2 regions of the Psychrobacillus sp. FSL K6-1267 genome follow, and region 2 is predicted to be linked to the other one. Evidence: a T-box and tRNA genes for the amino acid it is inferred to sense, from the RefSeq annotation. Region 2 holds a T-box; the other holds one or more tRNA genes.
The links. A T-box is a leader RNA that pairs with one kind of tRNA and senses whether it is charged. The one in region 2 lies ahead of trpS (tryptophan--tRNA ligase), so its partner is inferred to be a tRNA-Trp.
Positions count from the first base shown of each region.

Region 1: it encodes a tRNA-Trp, which carries the amino acid that the T-box ahead of trpS (tryptophan--tRNA ligase) is inferred to sense. The anticodon was not compared.

Region 1 is NZ_JBBOOR010000001.1:3,263,904-3,272,985, reverse strand. Features, by position in the region: gene MHB55_RS16880 (nucleotidyltransferase-like protein) at 1-345, shown strand, start outside; rRNA gene MHB55_RS16875 (16S ribosomal RNA) at 816-2,370, shown strand; tRNA gene MHB55_RS16870 (tRNA-Ile) at 2,482-2,558, shown strand; tRNA gene MHB55_RS16865 (tRNA-Ala) at 2,574-2,649, shown strand; rRNA gene MHB55_RS16860 (23S ribosomal RNA) at 2,768-5,695, shown strand; rRNA gene rrf (5S ribosomal RNA) at 5,787-5,902, shown strand; tRNA gene MHB55_RS16850 (tRNA-Asn) at 5,911-5,985, shown strand; tRNA gene MHB55_RS16845 (tRNA-Ser) at 5,992-6,083, shown strand; tRNA gene MHB55_RS16840 (tRNA-Glu) at 6,113-6,187, shown strand; tRNA gene MHB55_RS16835 (tRNA-Val) at 6,210-6,285, shown strand; tRNA gene MHB55_RS16830 (tRNA-Met) at 6,432-6,508, shown strand; tRNA gene MHB55_RS16825 (tRNA-Asp) at 6,512-6,587, shown strand; tRNA gene MHB55_RS16820 (tRNA-Phe) at 6,610-6,685, shown strand; tRNA gene MHB55_RS16815 (tRNA-Thr) at 6,690-6,765, shown strand; tRNA gene MHB55_RS16810 (tRNA-Tyr) at 6,775-6,858, shown strand; tRNA gene MHB55_RS16805 (tRNA-Trp) at 6,868-6,941, shown strand; tRNA gene MHB55_RS16800 (tRNA-His) at 6,967-7,042, shown strand; tRNA gene MHB55_RS16795 (tRNA-His) at 7,078-7,153, shown strand; tRNA gene MHB55_RS16790 (tRNA-Gln) at 7,155-7,226, shown strand; tRNA gene MHB55_RS16785 (tRNA-Gly) at 7,233-7,307, shown strand; tRNA gene MHB55_RS16780 (tRNA-Cys) at 7,314-7,387, shown strand; tRNA gene MHB55_RS16775 (tRNA-Leu) at 7,419-7,500, shown strand; gene MHB55_RS16770 (potassium channel family protein) at 7,980-8,450, shown strand; gene MHB55_RS16765 (alkaline phosphatase family protein) at 8,651-9,082, shown strand, end outside.
Region 2 is NZ_JBBOOR010000001.1:1,172,347-1,181,428, reverse strand. Features, by position in the region: gene MHB55_RS05755 (ABC transporter ATP-binding protein) at 1-713, opposite strand, end outside; gene opp3C (oligopeptide ABC transporter permease) at 729-1,748, opposite strand; gene opp3b (oligopeptide ABC transporter permease) at 1,748-2,680, opposite strand; gene MHB55_RS05740 (peptide ABC transporter substrate-binding protein) at 2,871-4,583, opposite strand; gene MHB55_RS05735 (DUF3899 domain-containing protein) at 4,817-5,161, shown strand; T-box leader at 5,214-5,426, shown strand; gene trpS (tryptophan--tRNA ligase) at 5,471-6,457, shown strand; gene MHB55_RS05725 (oligopeptide ABC transporter substrate-binding protein) at 6,705-8,564, opposite strand; gene MHB55_RS05720 (ABC transporter permease) at 8,644-9,082, opposite strand, start outside.

The DNA.
Region 1 (9,082 bases), 2.1 Mb from region 2:
GTGTGGAAGCAAGTAAAGCAATTAGATCCTTCTATATATAAATTGTACGATGAGTTAGTGTCGAGTGGAGAAACATTAGAGAAAAGATTAGAACTTTTATTTTTAGCGAGTGACTTCTTAATTCATTCAAGAACAAAGGATGGGGCACGGCATATAATCGAAGTACTTTCTTCTAAAGAGTATTGGACGATACAAGAGATTCATGAACAAGAGGAATTAAAAAACTATTCCGTTGACCTTGAAGTATTTATAGAATTCTTGGTCGATAAAGGATTAATTCTAATAGAAAAACAACCTACTAAAAGCAGCCATATTCTGCATAGATACTACAAAGTTAAAGAGTAAAAAAAGGTCAACAAAAAACGAAATAAAAAAATGCTCGTTTTTTGTTGACATATACATTAAATATGCGGTATTATAATAAGCGTCGTCAAAAACGAATTAAAAAACAGCAGAAAATTAATAAAAAAAGTTTTTTAAAAAACTTCTTGACTAGCCAGTTGAATGGTGATAAATTAGAGAAGTCGCAAAAAACGACAACGCAAAAATGAACATTGAAAACTGAACATGCAAAACGTTAAGACATATAGCTTCAAACAACTTCGGTTGTATTGACGCAAAACAATTTTTGACATCATTTAATGATGATGCCAGCAAAACAAAATGAGCTTTTAAACTAGTTCTATTTTTTCTGGTTGACGAGACGTAGTGCAGTGCTAGGAAGCGAGTGAGCGAGAAAAGGAGCGTACTAACGTACGTGACTGACCGAGTAAGCGAAGCTGACAACGCAATGCGCTGTGTATCGCCAGCCAGCTATTATGGAGAGTTTGATCCTGGCTCAGGACGAACGCTGGCGGCGTGCCTAATACATGCAAGTCGAGCGAATGATGAAGAAGCTTGCTTCTTCTGATTTAGCGGCGGACGGGTGAGTAACACGTGGGCAACCTGCCCTGTAGATTGGGATAACTCCGGGAAACCGGGGCTAATACCGAATAATCCATTTCCTCACATGGGGGAATGTTAAAAGACGGCATCTCGCTGTCACTACAGGATGGGCCCGCGGCGCATTAGCTAGTTGGTGAGGTAACGGCTCACCAAGGCGACGATGCGTAGCCGACCTGAGAGGGTGATCGGCCACACTGGGACTGAGACACGGCCCAGACTCCTACGGGAGGCAGCAGTAGGGAATCTTCCACAATGGACGAAAGTCTGATGGAGCAACGCCGCGTGAGTGAAGAAGGTTTTCGGATCGTAAAACTCTGTTGTGAGGGAAGAACAAGTACGAGAGTAACTGCTCGTACCTTGACGGTACCTCATTAGAAAGCCACGGCTAACTACGTGCCAGCAGCCGCGGTAATACGTAGGTGGCAAGCGTTGTCCGGAATTATTGGGCGTAAAGCGCGCGCAGGCGGTCCTTTAAGTCTGATGTGAAAGCCCACGGCTCAACCGTGGAGGGTCATTGGAAACTGGGGGACTTGAGTGCAGAAGAGGAAAGCGGAATTCCAAGTGTAGCGGTGAAATGCGTAGAGATTTGGAGGAACACCAGTGGCGAAGGCGGCTTTCTGGTCTGTAACTGACGCTGAGGCGCGAAAGCGTGGGGAGCAAACAGGATTAGATACCCTGGTAGTCCACGCCGTAAACGATGAGTGCTAAGTGTTAGGGGGTTTCCGCCCCTTAGTGCTGCAGCTAACGCATTAAGCACTCCGCCTGGGGAGTACGGTCGCAAGACTGAAACTCAAAGGAATTGACGGGGGCCCGCACAAGCGGTGGAGCATGTGGTTTAATTCGAAGCAACGCGAAGAACCTTACCAGGTCTTGACATCCCGCTGACCGGCCTAGAGATAGGCTTTTCCCTTCGGGGACAGCGGTGACAGGTGGTGCATGGTTGTCGTCAGCTCGTGTCGTGAGATGTTGGGTTAAGTCCCGCAACGAGCGCAACCCTTGATCTTAGTTGCCAGCATTCAGTTGGGCACTCTAAGGTGACTGCCGGTGATAAACCGGAGGAAGGTGGGGATGACGTCAAATCATCATGCCCCTTATGACCTGGGCTACACACGTGCTACAATGGACGGTACAGAGGGTCGCAACCCCGCGAGGGTGAGCTAATCCCATAAAACCGTTCTCAGTTCGGATTGTAGGCTGCAACTCGCCTACATGAAGCCGGAATCGCTAGTAATCGTGGATCAGCATGCCACGGTGAATACGTTCCCGGGCCTTGTACACACCGCCCGTCACACCACGAGAGTTTGTAACACCCGAAGTCGGTGGGGTAACCCTTTTGGGAGCCAGCCGCCGAAGGTGGGACAGATGATTGGGGTGAAGTCGTAACAAGGTAGCCGTATCGGAAGGTGCGGCTGGATCACCTCCTTTCTAAGGATATATTCGGAATACAGATTTTTATCTGTATCTTAACGTTTTGCAGTTCAGTTTTGAATGTTCATATTTATATTAACATTTTTAATAGATATGGAAATTCAAAGAGGGCCTATAGCTCAGCTGGTTAGAGCGCACGCCTGATAAGCGTGAGGTCGATGGTTCGAGTCCATTTAGGCCCACCATACCTTTTTAATTTCGGGGCCTTAGCTCAGCTGGGAGAGCGCCTGCCTTGCACGCAGGAGGTCAGCGGTTCGATCCCGCTAGGCTCCACCATTAAAAATATAATTGTTCTTTGAAAACTGGATAAAACGACATCAAAAAAAGAAACAAACGCAAGATATTCAAATTGTGATCACTTACGTGATTGCAAGTGTAGTACTTTTAACTTTTAGGTTAAGTTAATAAGGGCGCACGGTGGATGCCTTGGCACTAGGAGTCGACGAAGGACGGCACTAACACCGATATGCTTCGGGGAGCTGTAAGTGAGCTTCGATCCGGAGATTTCCGAATGGGGAAACCCACTGCCCGTAATGGGGCAGTACATTTGCGTGAATACATAGCGCATCTGAGACACACCCAGGGAACTGAAACATCTAAGTACCTGGAGGAAGAGAAAGAAAATTCGATTCCCTGAGTAGCGGCGAGCGAAACGGGAAGAGCCCAAACCAAGAGGCTTGCCTCTTGGGGTTGTAGGACACTCTATACGGAGTTACAAAAGAATGAGTTAGATGAAGCGACCTGGAAAGGTCCGCAGGATAGGGTAAAAGCCCCGTAGTCCAAAATTCATTCCCTCCAGAGTGTATCCTGAGTACGGCGGAACACGTGAAATTCCGTCGGAATCCGGGAGGACCATCTCCCAAGGCTAAATACTACCTAGTGACCGATAGTGAACCAGTACCGTGAGGGAAAGGTGAAAAGCACCCCGGAAGGGGAGTGAAATAGACCCTGAAACCGTGTGCCTACAAATAGTCAAAGCCCGTTAACGGGTGATGGCGTGCCTTTTGTAGAATGAACCGGCGAGTTACGATTACATGCGAGGTTAAGTTGAGAAGACGGAGCCGCAGCGAAAGCGAGTCTGAATAGGGCGAATGAGTATGTGGTCGTAGACCCGAAACCAGGTGATCTACCCATGTCCAGGATGAAGGTAAGGTAACACTTACTGGAGGTCCGAACCCACGCACGTTGAAAAGTGCGGGGATGAGGTGTGGGTAGCGGAGAAATTCCAATCGAACCTGGAGATAGCTGGTTCTCTCCGAAATAGCTTTAGGGCTAGCCTCAAACGTTAGAATCTTGGAGGTAGAGCACTGTTTGGACTAGGGGCCCATCCCGGGTTACCGAATTCAGACAAACTCCGAATGCCAATGATTTATGTTTGGGAGTCAGACTGCGAGTGATAAGATCCGTAGTCAAGAGGGAAACAGCCCAGACCACCAGCTAAGGTCCCAAAGTATTTGTTAAGTGGAAAAGGATGTGGCGTTGCTTAGACAACCAGGATGTTGGCTTAGAAGCAGCCATCATTTAAAGAGTGCGTAATAGCTCACTGGTCGAGTGACGCTGCGCCGAAAATGTATCGGGGCTAAACAAATCACCGAAGCTGTGGATTGATACCTTTGGTATCAGTGGTAGGAGAGCGTTCTAAGGGCGTTGAAGTCAGACCGGAAGGACTGGTGGAGCGCTTAGAAGTGAGAATGCCGGTATGAGTAGCGAAAGATGGGTGAGAATCCCATCCACCGTATGACTAAGGTTTCCTGAGGAAGGCTCGTCCGCTCAGGGTTAGTCGGGACCTAAGTCGAGGCCGATAGGCGTAGACGATGGACAACAGGTTGATATTCCTGTACCACCACCCCACCGTTTGAGTGATGGGGGGACGCAGTAGGATAGGGTAAGCGTGCTGTTGGTTATGCACGTCCAAGCAGTGAGGTGTGAGTGTAGGCAAATCCGCACTCTGTAACATTGAGCTGTGATGGCGAGGACTTAGTCCGAAGTTCCTGATTTCACACTGCCAAGAAAAGCCTCTAACGAGGTGGGAGGTGCCCGTACCGCAAACCGACACAGGTAGTCGAGGAGAGAATCCTAAGGTGAGCGAGAGAACTCTCGTTAAGGAACTCGGCAAAATGACCCCGTAACTTCGGGAGAAGGGGTGCTCTTTTGGGTGTATAGCCTAGAAGAGCCGCAGTGAATAGGCCCAGGCGACTGTTTAGCAAAAACACAGGTCTCTGCAAAACCGTAAGGTGAAGTATAGGGGCTGACGCCTGCCCGGTGCTGGAAGGTTAAGAGGAGTGCTTAGCGCAAGCGAAGGTGCGAATTGAAGCCCCAGTAAACGGCGGCCGTAACTATAACGGTCCTAAGGTAGCGAAATTCCTTGTCGGGTAAGTTCCGACCCGCACGAAAGGCGTAACGATCTGGGCACTGTCTCAACGAGAGACTCGGTGAAATTATAGTACCTGTGAAGATGCAGGTTACCCGCGACAGGACGGAAAGACCCCGTGGAGCTTTACTGTAGCTTGATATTGAATTTTGGTGCAACTTGTACAGGATAGGTAGGAGCCTTAGAGCCCGGAGCGCCAGCTTCGGAGGAGGCGTCGGTGGGATACTACCCTGGTTGTATTGAAATTCTAACCCATACCCGTAACCCGGGTAGGAGACAGTGTCAGGCGGGCAGTTTGACTGGGGCGGTCGCCTCCTAAAGTGTAACGGAGGCGCCCAAAGGTTCCCTCAGAATGGTTGGAAATCATTCGAAGAGTGTAAAGGCAGAAGGGAGCTTGACTGCGAGACCTACAAGTCGAGCAGGGTCGAAAGACGGGCTTAGTGATCCGGTGGTTCCGCATGGAAGGGCCATCGCTCAACGGATAAAAGCTACCCCGGGGATAACAGGCTTATCTCCCCCAAGAGTCCACATCGACGGGGAGGTTTGGCACCTCGATGTCGGCTCATCGCATCCTGGGGCTGTAGTCGGTCCCAAGGGTTGGGCTGTTCGCCCATTAAAGCGGTACGCGAGCTGGGTTCAGAACGTCGTGAGACAGTTCGGTCCCTATCCGTCGTGGGCGTAGGAAATTTGAGAGGAGCTGTCCTTAGTACGAGAGGACCGGGATGGACACACCGCTGGTGTACCAGTTGTTCTGCCAAGGGCATCGCTGGGTAGCTATGTGTGGACGGGATAAGTGCTGAAAGCATCTAAGCACGAAGCCCCCCTCAAGATGAGATTTCCCATTACGCAAGTAAGTAAGATCCCTCAAAGACGATGAGGTAGATAGGTTCGGGGTGGAAGCGTGGCGACACGTGCAGCTGACGAATACTAATCGATCGAGGACTTAACCAAATTGTTTGTTTCCATTAATGATGTCTTTTATCCAGTTTTGAGTGAACAACTCAGTAGGGTTTCCATACAACTTGTATTGAAAGCCGACAAGTCTAGTGATGATGGCGAAGAGGTCACACCCGTTCCCATACCGAACACGGAAGTTAAGCTCTTCAGCGCCGATGGTAGTTGGGGGTCTCCCCCTGCAAGAGTAGGACGTCGCTAGGCGATATTATTCCGAAGTAGCTCAGTGGTAGAGCAATCGGCTGTTAACCGATCGGTCGTAGGTTCGAGTCCTACCTTCGGAGCCATTTCTAGGAGAGCTGTCCGAGTGGCCGAAGGAGCACGATTGGAAATCGTGTAGACGGGTAACACTGTCTCAAGGGTTCAAATCCCTTGCTCTCCGCCAGATAGATTTCTTCTTTACATAAATATAATGGCCCCTTGGTCAAGCGGTTAAGACACCGCCCTTTCACGGCGGTAACACGGGTTCGAATCCCGTAGGGGTCACCATTTAAATTAAAACCAGCATTATGGAGGATTAGCTCAGCTGGGAGAGCATCTGCCTTACAAGCAGAGGGTCGGCGGTTCGAGCCCGTCATCCTCCACCATTATAAATTTTCAACACTTATTATTGTCGCGGGGTGGAGCAAATCGTTTCACGAAGAAAGCGATTAACGTCGACGCAAGCGTAGCGTGGAAGACGTAAAATTCACTAATTGCGTAGTTGATTTAAATTTCAACACTTTCTTATTGTCGCGGGGTGGAGCAGTTCGGTAGCTCGTCGGGCTCATAACCCGAAGGTCACAGGTTCAAATCCTGTCCCCGCAACCAAATGGTCCCGTGGTGTAGCGGTTAACATGCCTGCCTGTCACGCAGGAGATCGCCGGTTCGATCCCGGTCGGGACCGCCATTTATCTTTAAAATACATATGTGGCTCAGTAGCTCAGTCGGTAGAGCAAAGGACTGAAAATCCTTGTGTCGGCGGTTCGATTCCGTCCTGAGCCACCATTATGCCGGAATAGCTCAATTGGTAGAGCAACTGACTTGTAATCAGTAGGTTGGGGGTTCAAGTCCTCTTTCCGGCACCACTCACCAGTGGAGGGGTAGCGAAGTGGCTAAACGCGGCGGACTGTAAATCCGCTCCTTAGGGTTCGGCGGTTCGAATCCGTCCCCCTCCACCAGTTTTTAATAGGGGCATAGTTTAACGGTAGAATAGAGGTCTCCAAAACCTTTGATGTGGGTTCGATTCCTACTGCCCCTGCCAAATAATAAGTTAACTTTGAATAATGGCGGTTGTGGCGAAGTGGTTAACGCACCGGATTGTGATTCCGGCATTCGTGGGTTCAATTCCCATCAGTCGCCCCATATTCCTTTTAGTTAGCTCTTTTTTTTATTCTGTGGCGGTCGTGGCGAAGTGGTTAACGCACCGGATTGTGATTCCGGCATTCGTGGGTTCAATTCCCATCGGTCGCCCCATTGGGGTATAGCCAAGCGGTAAGGCAACGGATTTTGATTCCGTCATGCCCTGGTTCGAATCCAGGTACCCCAGTTTTTTGCGGAAGTAGTTCAGTGGTAGAACACCACCTTGCCAAGGTGGGGGTCGCGAGTTCGAACCTCGTCTTCCGCTCCAAATTAAGGCGGCATAGCCAAGTGGTAAGGCACAGGTCTGCAACACCTTTATCACCGGTTCAAATCCGGTTGCCGCCTCCAATTTTTAAAAAGTATTTACTGCCTTCATTATGCCGGTGTGGCGGAATTGGCAGACGCGCGGGACTCAAAATCCCGTATCTTCGGATGTGTCGGTTCGACCCCGACCACCGGTATCTATTATGAAATATCACTTACAATTTGATATTTTGACTAAAGCTTATGAATGCTGTTACCGCAGCTTTTGTAAGCTTTTTTTATATTCTCATTCATGATTATTTTTTAATAGTTTCCATTGATTTTAATTTTTTTACTTATGTCTTACACAGACGTCACAAGCTTTCTCATCTTCTATCCTCAGTTCTTTTATTTCATTAGAATAATCCCTTGAGAGTCATTTCAATGTCTTTATGTCCTATACGATCACTTACTTACTAAATTAATACTTTATTATACATATGTACACTAGCATGCAAATATCTTAATCCATGAATTGAGAATGCATCTCTATTCCGTTTCCTATATTAATTAATTTGTATATATTTTGTATTCGATTGACAAGATAGTCATATCGACATTAATTATATTCATTATTGAGGAATTCATACAACTAAAACTGAATGAACTAGAGAGACGATAAGAGAGGGATAGATGTATGTTTTCCACGATACTAATGGGATTGACGATTTTATTTATGGTAACAAACTTATACTATTTCTTTTCAGGTCGTAAGTATAAGAAAAGTTATTTTCAGTCAACTTTATTCCAAAAACTATTTTTTACTATGCTTGGCATTACCTTTGGATTTGCTGTTCTTTATTATTTATTGTCCATGGAAGGGGATGTAGTAAGAGTTAGTACTGAAGAGGGGAAAGATGGAGGAGAAAATTTTTGGGATTATCTCTATTTCAGTGGAGTCACCATATTATCAGTAGGTTATGGGGACTTGGTACCTGTCGGAAAGGCGCGATTCTTTGCACTTATACAAGCAGCCATCGGTCTTTTGTTGCCAACCGCATTTTTTATCAGAGCTTTGGGTGAAAAGGAAGATAGCCCTGGGGAAAGCACAAAAAACGAAAAAGAAGGTGAGCAAAGCAATGGCGGTGATGGAGAAAAAGGTAGTTGAAGCGGATGAACAATTTTGATTCTTATAAAGATAAATCAACCGGTGAAGGTGTTTTCTTTTTATGTTTGATTTATATAAATGGATGTCGATGAATATTTTTACATACTTTCTGACTAAACATGAGTTTTTAACATTAAACAAGCATGTATTCATTTGTAAATCACCATACTAAAGCTACGAATGGAAGATAGGTGACTACAGTGAAGAAAACAATACTCATCATATTAGCTTTATTGCTTGTTATATGCGGAGGCCTTGTATTGAGTATTTCTATGTCTCCGACAAAAAAGCTTAATGAAGTAAAGATAGCAGCAACCAAAAAGCCGGTGGTTCTTATTGTTGTCGATTCTTTAATGACTGAGCCGCTACAAGAAGCAATGAAAGAGGGGAAGGCACCTGCTTTCTCATTTTTAACAAAGAACGGTGATTTTTATCCAGAGTTTATTAGCTCTTATCCAACTATGTCAGTTACGATTGATAGCACCTTGTTGACGGGAACATATGCAGACCGACATAAACTACCAGGATTGATATGGTTTAAAAAGGATGAGAATCGTATGATTAGCTATGGGAGTGGTATAAGGGAAATGTGGGATAACGGGATAAAGCATGTGGCAGCGGATAGTGTTATT
Region 2 (9,082 bases):
CCTGTTTCTACAATTTTCCCACCATACATTACCGCTACTCGATCTGCAACATTAGCTACTACACCTAAATCATGTGTAATAAAGATGATTGATGTATCAATCTTCTTCTGTAAATCTTTCATTAACTCTAATATTTGCGCTTGAATAGTTACATCTAATGCTGTTGTTGGTTCATCTGCAATTAATATTTGTGGATTACAAGCAAGAGCAATAGCTATAACAATACGTTGGCGCTGTCCGCCAGAAAATTGGTGAGGGTATTGTTTAATACGTGCCTCAGGTTTTGGCATACCAACTAGTCGCAATAAATCTACTGCTATTTTTCTCGCCTCTGCCTTACTTACTTTACGATGCTTTAAAATTGGCTCCATAATTTGCTTACCTATTGTCATCGTTGGATTCAAGGATGTCATAGGATCCTGAAAAATCATGGAGATGTCTTTCCCACGAATCTTTTGCATTTCTTTATCAGTAAGCTTTGTTAAATCTTTTCCATTGAAAAGAATTTGTCCATTTTTAAATTCTGAGCTAGACTCAGGTAGTAAACGCATAATCGCCTTAGTTGTAACTGACTTACCAGAACCAGACTCCCCTACAATTGCAAGTGTTTCACCTTTTAAAAGATCGAAATTAACACCACGAATGGCTTTAACCTCTCCTGCAAAAGTATGGAAGGAAAGCTCTAGATCTTTAACTTCTAATATTTTTTCCATCCTTGCTTTCCTCCTTTAGTCTTTCATCTTCGGATCTAGTGCATCCCTTAAACCATCACCTAGCAAGTTAAAGGACAGCATTAGTAAGCTTATGATTACAGCTGGGTATACTAAAATATGTGGTTGGAATTTAAGTAATTTAACACCATCATTAATCAACGTACCTAAAGATGCAGCAGGTGGCTGTAATCCCAACCCGATAAAGCTTAAGAAAGCTTCGAAGAAAATTGCACTAGGTATTGTAAACATCGTATTTATAACAACAATACTCAAAACATTCGGAAGAATATGTTTTGTTATGATTCTATTATTTGAAGCACCTAGCGTACGGGCAGCCAAAACGAACTCTTGGTTCTTATATTTCAAAACCTGTGCTCGAACTACACGAGACATACCAATCCATCCGGTTATCGTAATGGCAATAATAATCGCTGTGATACCAGGATCCATAAACATAATCATGAGAATAACGATTACTAAATTTGGAATACCGATAAGAATTTCTACTATACGCTGCATGACGTCGTCTACACGACCACCGTAGTAACCAGAAATTCCTCCATAGGCTACTCCAATTACCATGTCAATTAACGCAGCCATAAAGGCAATGAAAAGAGATACCTGGGTTCCTTCCCATACTCGCGCAAACATGTCACGGCCCAAACCGTCAGTTCCGAACCAATAATATGTGTCTACTTTCTTTAATTCATATAAATCTACTTCTTTACCTGCCAAGTTGCCGTACCCATCCATAATACCCAGTTTTTCAATTCCAGGAACTTTTGGTGGTAAGTTAGCATGGGTAATTGTTTGTGTCTCTGCATCATGCGGGCCAATATGTGGACCAATAAGTGACATAACAAGAATAATCAATAGTATAAAAACACTAACGATAGCAGCTTTATTCTTTCTTATACGGTACCAGGCATCTTTCCAAAAGCTAACACTTGGCTTAGAAATTTTTTCTGCTTGGCTACTATCTACTTGAACTCTGTTAAATGATTCAGCAGGTAACTTTTTTAAGTCTTGACTCATTAGTTCTTACCTCCTGACAAACGAATACGCGGATCAATAATTCCATAAAGCAAATCTATAATGAATATTACAACAATTAAGAATACAGAGAAGAAAATAGTAGTACCCATAATAATAGAATAATCATTTGTATTAATAGATTTAACGAATTGTTCACCGATTCCTGGGATTGCAAATATTTGTTCAATTACTAATGACCCAGTTAGCAATCCAGCCGCCATTGGACCAAGTACTGTTACTAATGGTATTAAAGCATTACGCAAAGCATGTTTAAATGCAATTTCAGTACCATTTGCTCCTTTAGATTTTGCTAGTGTAATATAATCAGAGCTCAATACTTCGACCATCTCTGTTCGAATAAAACGTGCAGCGGTAGCTAACGGTCCCATAGCTAATGCAATCGACGGCATAATACTTGAAGCCCATCCATCTTTCCATAAAGCCACAGGAAGTATTTGCCATTTCACACCTAACCAATATTGTAATAATGTTGCAAATACAAAAGATGGTATAGAAATACCGATAATAGCAACGATTGTACTGCTATAATCCCAAATTGTATTTTGTTTTAAAGCAGCAATCATTCCAAGAATAATTCCTACTAAAACACCTGCAATCAGACCTTGAGCACCAATTTGGAAAGACGGTCCGATTCGGCTAAGAATTAAATCAGTAACTTCAGCATTTTTAAACTGAAACGAGTTACCTAAATCACCTTGAACTAAGTTAAGCATGTAATTTGCATACTGGACGGGAATGGGATCATTCAATCCATATTTCGCTTCCACTATTTCAAGTTGAGCTGGGGATAGTTTTGAAGCAGAGCTTATAGGGGATCCTGGTAGCGTCTTCATCAAGAAAAATGTAGCTGTAGCAATCAGGAAAAGCGTGATAAACATATAAAAAACACGACGCAGAATATATTTTGCCATCTTTGCACCTCCTAAATTTTATAAATAATTTTACTAATCTATATATTAAACAAAAAAAATAGTAATTTGTCAAAATTATATTTTATAGTAAAAATATTTCGTATATTTCGACTCATTTAAAAAGAGAGTATATGTTCCTAAAGGAATACATATACTCTCATTTTATGAGATTTTTACAGCTTTATACTAATTAGTTCTTACCTTCGATATATGCCCATTTGTAGCTATAGTCTCCACCAATTTGGTGAGATACAACACCTTTAACATATGGTTTTAGAAGTTGCATAGTACCACGTTGGTAAATCGGTCCAATACCGAAATCTTCATCAATTAGAAGTTTTTCAGCATCAGCAAGTGCTTGCCAACGAGCTTCTGCGTCTAGTGCTAATTCAGTGTTAGCAGAATTTACTAGCTCATCATATTTAGGGTTTGAATAAGACATTTGGTTGTTACCACCGTCAGTTAACCATAAATTCATGAAAGTGTAAGGATCTTGGTAATCTGGTCCCCAACCTGCAACTTGAATGTCATAGTCTTGATTTGTGTCAAGATCTAAGCGCACAGCAAATGGTACTTCTTTAAGAGTAACAGTTAAACCTGGTAGGTTTGTTTCTAATTGGTTTTTGAAATACTCATCCATTTTTTTAGAAATATCAGTGTCTCCACCAAGAATTTCTAGAGTAAGCTCAGTAACGCCTAATTCTTTTAATCCTTTATCCCAAGCTGCTTTCGCTTCTTCTACGTTAAAAACAGACATATCTCCATTTACATCGCGGAAGTCATTAGCATCAGCATCAAAAGTAAATCCTTTTGGTACTAAGTAGTGAGCTGGAACAGAACCATTAGCTAAAACTACATCAACTAAATCTTGCTTATTGATTGCTTTTGAAACTGCTTCACGAATATTTACATTAGCAAGTGGAGTTGGCTCTCCATTACGTTGTTGATTGTACTTGAAGTAGAATACAGATGCATCCATTTCAGTTACTAGTTCTGGATCATTAGCATATTGCATTGCGTATTCACCAGATAGACCAGCACGGTCTTTTTCACCATTACTGTAAAGGTTAACAGCAGTAGCTGTCTCTTTTACTACATCGTAGTTAATTTCAGTAAGTTTAACAGTGTCTTTATCCCAATATTGTTCATTTTTAACTAGTTTCCAGTTTAACCCTGTTCCATCCCAATCTTGTAATGCGAATGGACCGTTGTATAAAAGTGCTTCAGAGTTTTTAGAGTAATTTGCACCTTGAGTTGTAACGAATTCTTCTTTTTGTGGTAAGAATGTTCCAAATGACATTAATGACAAGAAGTAAGGAACTGGTTTTTCAAGAGTAACTTCTAATGTTTTCTCATCAAGAGCTTTAACACCTAATTCAGTATACTCAACTTCACCTGCAACAATTTGAGTTGCATTTTTGATAACGCCTTCCATCATGTATGGACCGTATTCAGATGCAGTATCTGGGTTCATAGCGCGTTTCCAAGCAAATTCAAAGTCATTTGCAGTTACTGGAGAACCATCAGACCAATTAGCATCACGTAATTTGAACGTATAAACTAATCCATCTTCAGAAATAGTTGGCTCACCTTCAGCAATAGCAGGTATAGCTACGTTTTCTTGGTTCAAACGATAAAGACCTTCATTTATGTTGCCTAGTAGATCGAAACCTACTGAGTCAGTTACTAAAGCAGAGTCAAGAGTTGGAATTTCAGCACCCGCGATTAAGTTTAGTACTTGCTCTTCATCAATTTTTGCTTCTTCTGGAGCTTCTGTTTCTGGTGTGTCTGTTGAGTCTGGTTTGTCAGCTGGTTCTGCTTCCTTTTCGCCGCCACATGCAGCTAGGAATAGCCCTACAACTAACAGTAGGCTTAATAGCCATACTAATTTGCTATTCTTCAAAAAAATAACCTCCCTAATATTCAGAAAAATTCATTACATTTATTATTATACATTTTATAAGAGAGTTGTACATAGCTTTTTATAAATATTTTTACAGTCTTGTAACAAAATCATTACATTGTCCTAACGATTGTGAAAATTTAGTAACTATTTTGTTAATTATTTTCTTTGTTTTTTATTAGTTTTGATTATTTTAAACAAATCTTCTATAATATTTTTGATAGAGGTGAAATATGAAAAAGAAGATAATATATTTTTTAAGTGCACAGATTATAATCTTTTTGCTAATACTTTTAATATATAAACATATCGATTTGGAAACATACGCTAATATTTCCTTCTATATAGGAGGAGGTATAACATTTTTAGGATTAGTAACATATGTTGTTTCAGGCGGATTTTTTGATTTATATGTATCTAGCTCCAGAAAATTTTTTACGCGAAAGCACTTAAGAGATGAAATAGAAAATATGCGACTTCCTTCCGAAGTTTTCTCCTTCTCCCCTAAGCCAATTCTCGCGTTAGGGTTATCTATTTTAGCTTGTACTTGTATTGCATTATTTTTCTATTATGGATAATTTTATCCCTTGATTTTTGAGTTTCTTCTATATATAATAATCAAAACTATATAAAAGAGCTTTGAGGAAGAAAAGTACATTTATATCGTATGTTTAGAGAGTCTGCGGGTGCTGTGAGCAGATCATACCTTAAATGGAATGGGCTTCTGAGCAGTATGAGTGAATCTTAAGTAGCTTATACCGTTTCCTTCACGTTATGAAGAAGAGTGGCTATTTTTATAGCAAGCTGGGTGGTACCACGGATATTACATCATTCGTCCCTTTTTAGGGATGCATGATGTTTTTTTATATTCTAAGGAGGAAAATTGAATGAAAACACTTTTTTCAGGCGTACAACCAACTGGTACAATTACATTAGGGAATTATATTGGTGCATTTAGACAGTTTATAGATTTACAAAATGAGAATGAATGTATTTTTTGTATCGTGGACCAGCATGCGATTACAGTTGCACAGGATCCACAGGAGCTACAAAAACATATTCGTTCCCTAGCAGCCTTATATCTAGCTGTAGGAATTGATCCAGAAAAATCTATTCTGTTTGTACAATCAGAAGTTCCCGCTCACGCAAAAGCAGGATGGATGATGCAATGTATTTCTCATATTGGGGAATTAGAAAGAATGACTCAATTTAAAGATAAATCGGATGGCAAAGACGGAGTTACTGCTGGGCTATTAACTTACCCACCGCTAATGGCGGCTGACATTCTTCTTTACCAAACAAATATTGTGCCTGTTGGGGATGACCAGAAGCAGCATATTGAACTAACTCGGGATTTGGCTGAACGATTTAATAAAAGATATGGGAATGTTTTAACTATACCCGAAATTCAGCTACCTAAATACGGCGCTCGTATTAAATCACTTCAAGATCCAATGAAGAAAATGAGCAAGTCGGATCCCAACCAAAAAGCAACCATTCGTATTTTAGATACACCAAAGCAAATAGAAAAGAAAATTAAAAGCTCTGTCACCGATTCAGAAGGTATCGTAGCCTTTGACCCTGAAAACAAACCAGGAGTTTCAAATTTATTAACAATAGAATCAGCTTTAACAGGTACACCGATTCCTACGCTCGTTGCAAACTACGAAGGAAAAGGCTACGGAGATTTTAAAGCATCTGTTGCTGAAGCAATTATTAATCATTTTGCTCCTATTCAACAAAGATATGAGGAATTACTAAATTCATCAGAATTAGATTCCATTCTAGATCGCGGAGCAGAAAAGGCTAACCAATTGGCAAATGATACACTTGCTAAGATGGAAGCCGCAATGGGTCTCGGTAGAAGACGCTAATCGTTAATCCCAATATTGATATACAAAAGATTATAAAGTCCTTAGAGTTAAGCATATATAGTAAAACAGAACTCCAAGAATAGCCTAAAGATAGAAAGTTTAAATATAACACTAGGTGGGAGCAGCTGATAATTGCTATTCCATAGCTTATTAAGAATATTAGTAGTCTCATTAGTATCACATCCTTCTTAAAACATATGAAAAACCGCTCCTAAACTTTCGTCTAGGAGCGGTTTTTTTATCAATATTATTTAGCAGATTTAATTGGCTCTTCAGCAGTTAGCTCAAGTTCATGTAAGTAAGTGCCTTCTGAGTAATCAATATTATAGTTTTTAAGTCTTTTGTTAACTGGAATGATCTCAAATCTGTAAGTTAGTGGAATTACAACTGCCATTTCTTCCATATGCTCTTGGAATGCTCTAAATTGCTCAGCGCGATATGCTGAGTCAAAAGCTTTTGGTGAGTTTATGTTAGCTAATGTATCCTCTAAGAAGTCAGATGTGTAACGACTATAGTTAAACTTTGCTTTCTTTGAATATAAGCCCGATGGTGATGGGTCAGATCCTGTTCCAAATGCTGCCGTATACATGTCAATTTCAGGATCATCTGCTTCTACCATGTCATAGAATGCATTAAATTCAATTGTGCGTCCAGTAGTTAACTTAACATTTAAGCCAACATCTTTCCAATTTTGCAAGAAGAATTGAGTGATATCTTCCGCTATATCATCACCAGCAGCTGTAGCATACTTAATTTCAAATGGTTTACCTTCTGGATCTTCGCGAAGACCATCATTATTAACATCTTTATAACCAGCTTCATCTAATAATGCATTCGCTTTATCTGGATCATAAGTGTAACCTTGTAAAGATTTATCATAGAATGATTTAAATACTGGTGGTAACATAGAGTTCGCACGTTCACGGAGGTTATTATAATATACTTCAGCAACTTGTTCTACATCTAAAGCATATCCCATTGCTTGACGTAATTTTTGATCTCCCATTTTAGCGTTTTCGATGTCTGTTACTACTTCCCCTTTTGTAGAATCCCATTTACCTACTTTAAACGCTAGGTATTGGTAATACAATTCTTGTCGTCCTAAAATTTCAAGATTATCAAAGTTTTTAATTTCTTCAATTTTTGCTGCACTGAAATTTGAAGCGATATCATACTCTCCAGATTGCATAGCAACTGAAATAGAAGTTGGTGGTACTACTTTTACTAATACGCCATCTAATTTTGGTTTACCTCTCCAGTGATTTTCATTTGCTACTAATTGTACTGATTCACCAGGGACAATTTTTTCTATCACGAACGCACCAAGTGTGACTGGATTTTTTCGAACTGGATCAGATTCAATTAGAGTAGCCACTGGTAAATCTTTAACAATATGGCTTGGCTCTGCATAAGTCCACAGTCCATCTCCTCCACTAAATATTGCCGGTGAGACTTGAATTAGTGAAATTTCTAAAGTTGTTTCATCAATTTTCTTTAACCCGGAAATAGTATCTGCTTTACCATCATGATACTCAATTGCGCCAACTATATTTTGAAAATCTGCATCATAACGTACACCAGTATAATCTGGATGACCAATAATTAAATATGGTTGAATTAAATCTTCCACTTTAAGAGGTTCTCCGTCAGACCATTTTATCCCCTCACGGATTTTAATAGTTGCTTTTTTGTTTTCTTGATCTACTTCTAGGCTTGCAATTCCTTTATCACTAATCAAGAAGTCTCCATCTATTTCAAAGATAGAATTAGATGCATATTGTAAAATTTCTGCATCATAGGCATCTTCATAAAGCGAATAAGCGAATACCCCTTGGAATGGGCTATCCTTAACTAACGCAACTTTTAAGGTACCTCCAGAAATTGCGTTTCCTTCTGTTTCCATAGAGATTGGGAATGGAGAATCATTTTCTTCAGTTGCAGTCTCTTTCTCCGCTTCCTCTTTCTCTTCCTTCTCTCCATCATCTTTTTTCCCAGAATCGGAAGTTTCAGCTGGAGCTGGAGTTGTTTCTTCCTTATTATTACACGCTCCAAGGACCAACATAAAAGCTATCAATACTACTAATAATGTCCAAAGCTTCTTAGTCATTCATATTCCTCCTTTTTAGTCTCTTTTTTCTATATTAAACATGTTACGTCTAATACCAATTATTAGTTATCTGATGGTGTTATCCAAGACGTTGTCTTGCATCTGCCGAACGCCGTAATGCTTGCCCAACGTAGTTTATTCCTAACATCATTAATAAGATGAAAAGTGATGCTGGAAGCCATACCCACCATTTCTCCTGTAAAACGAGTGGGTTATTTGCGTAAGCAACCAGTGTACCCAAACTAGGAGTTGCTGGCGGTAAACCAAACCCAAGATAACTCAGCCCAGTCTCGATTCCTACGTTACCTGCAAAGTTAAGAGTTAACTCAACTATTAATATAGAACTGATATTAGGCATAATTTCTTTGAATATTATGATAATTCCGGGCGTACCCATTGTCTTCGAAGCATTTACATAATCCCTTCGACTTTCTGTTAGTGCCTTGCTCCTCACGAGTCTTGCTGTAGAGGTCCACATGAAAATACTCATTATTATTACAAACGTTGTCATTGTATAT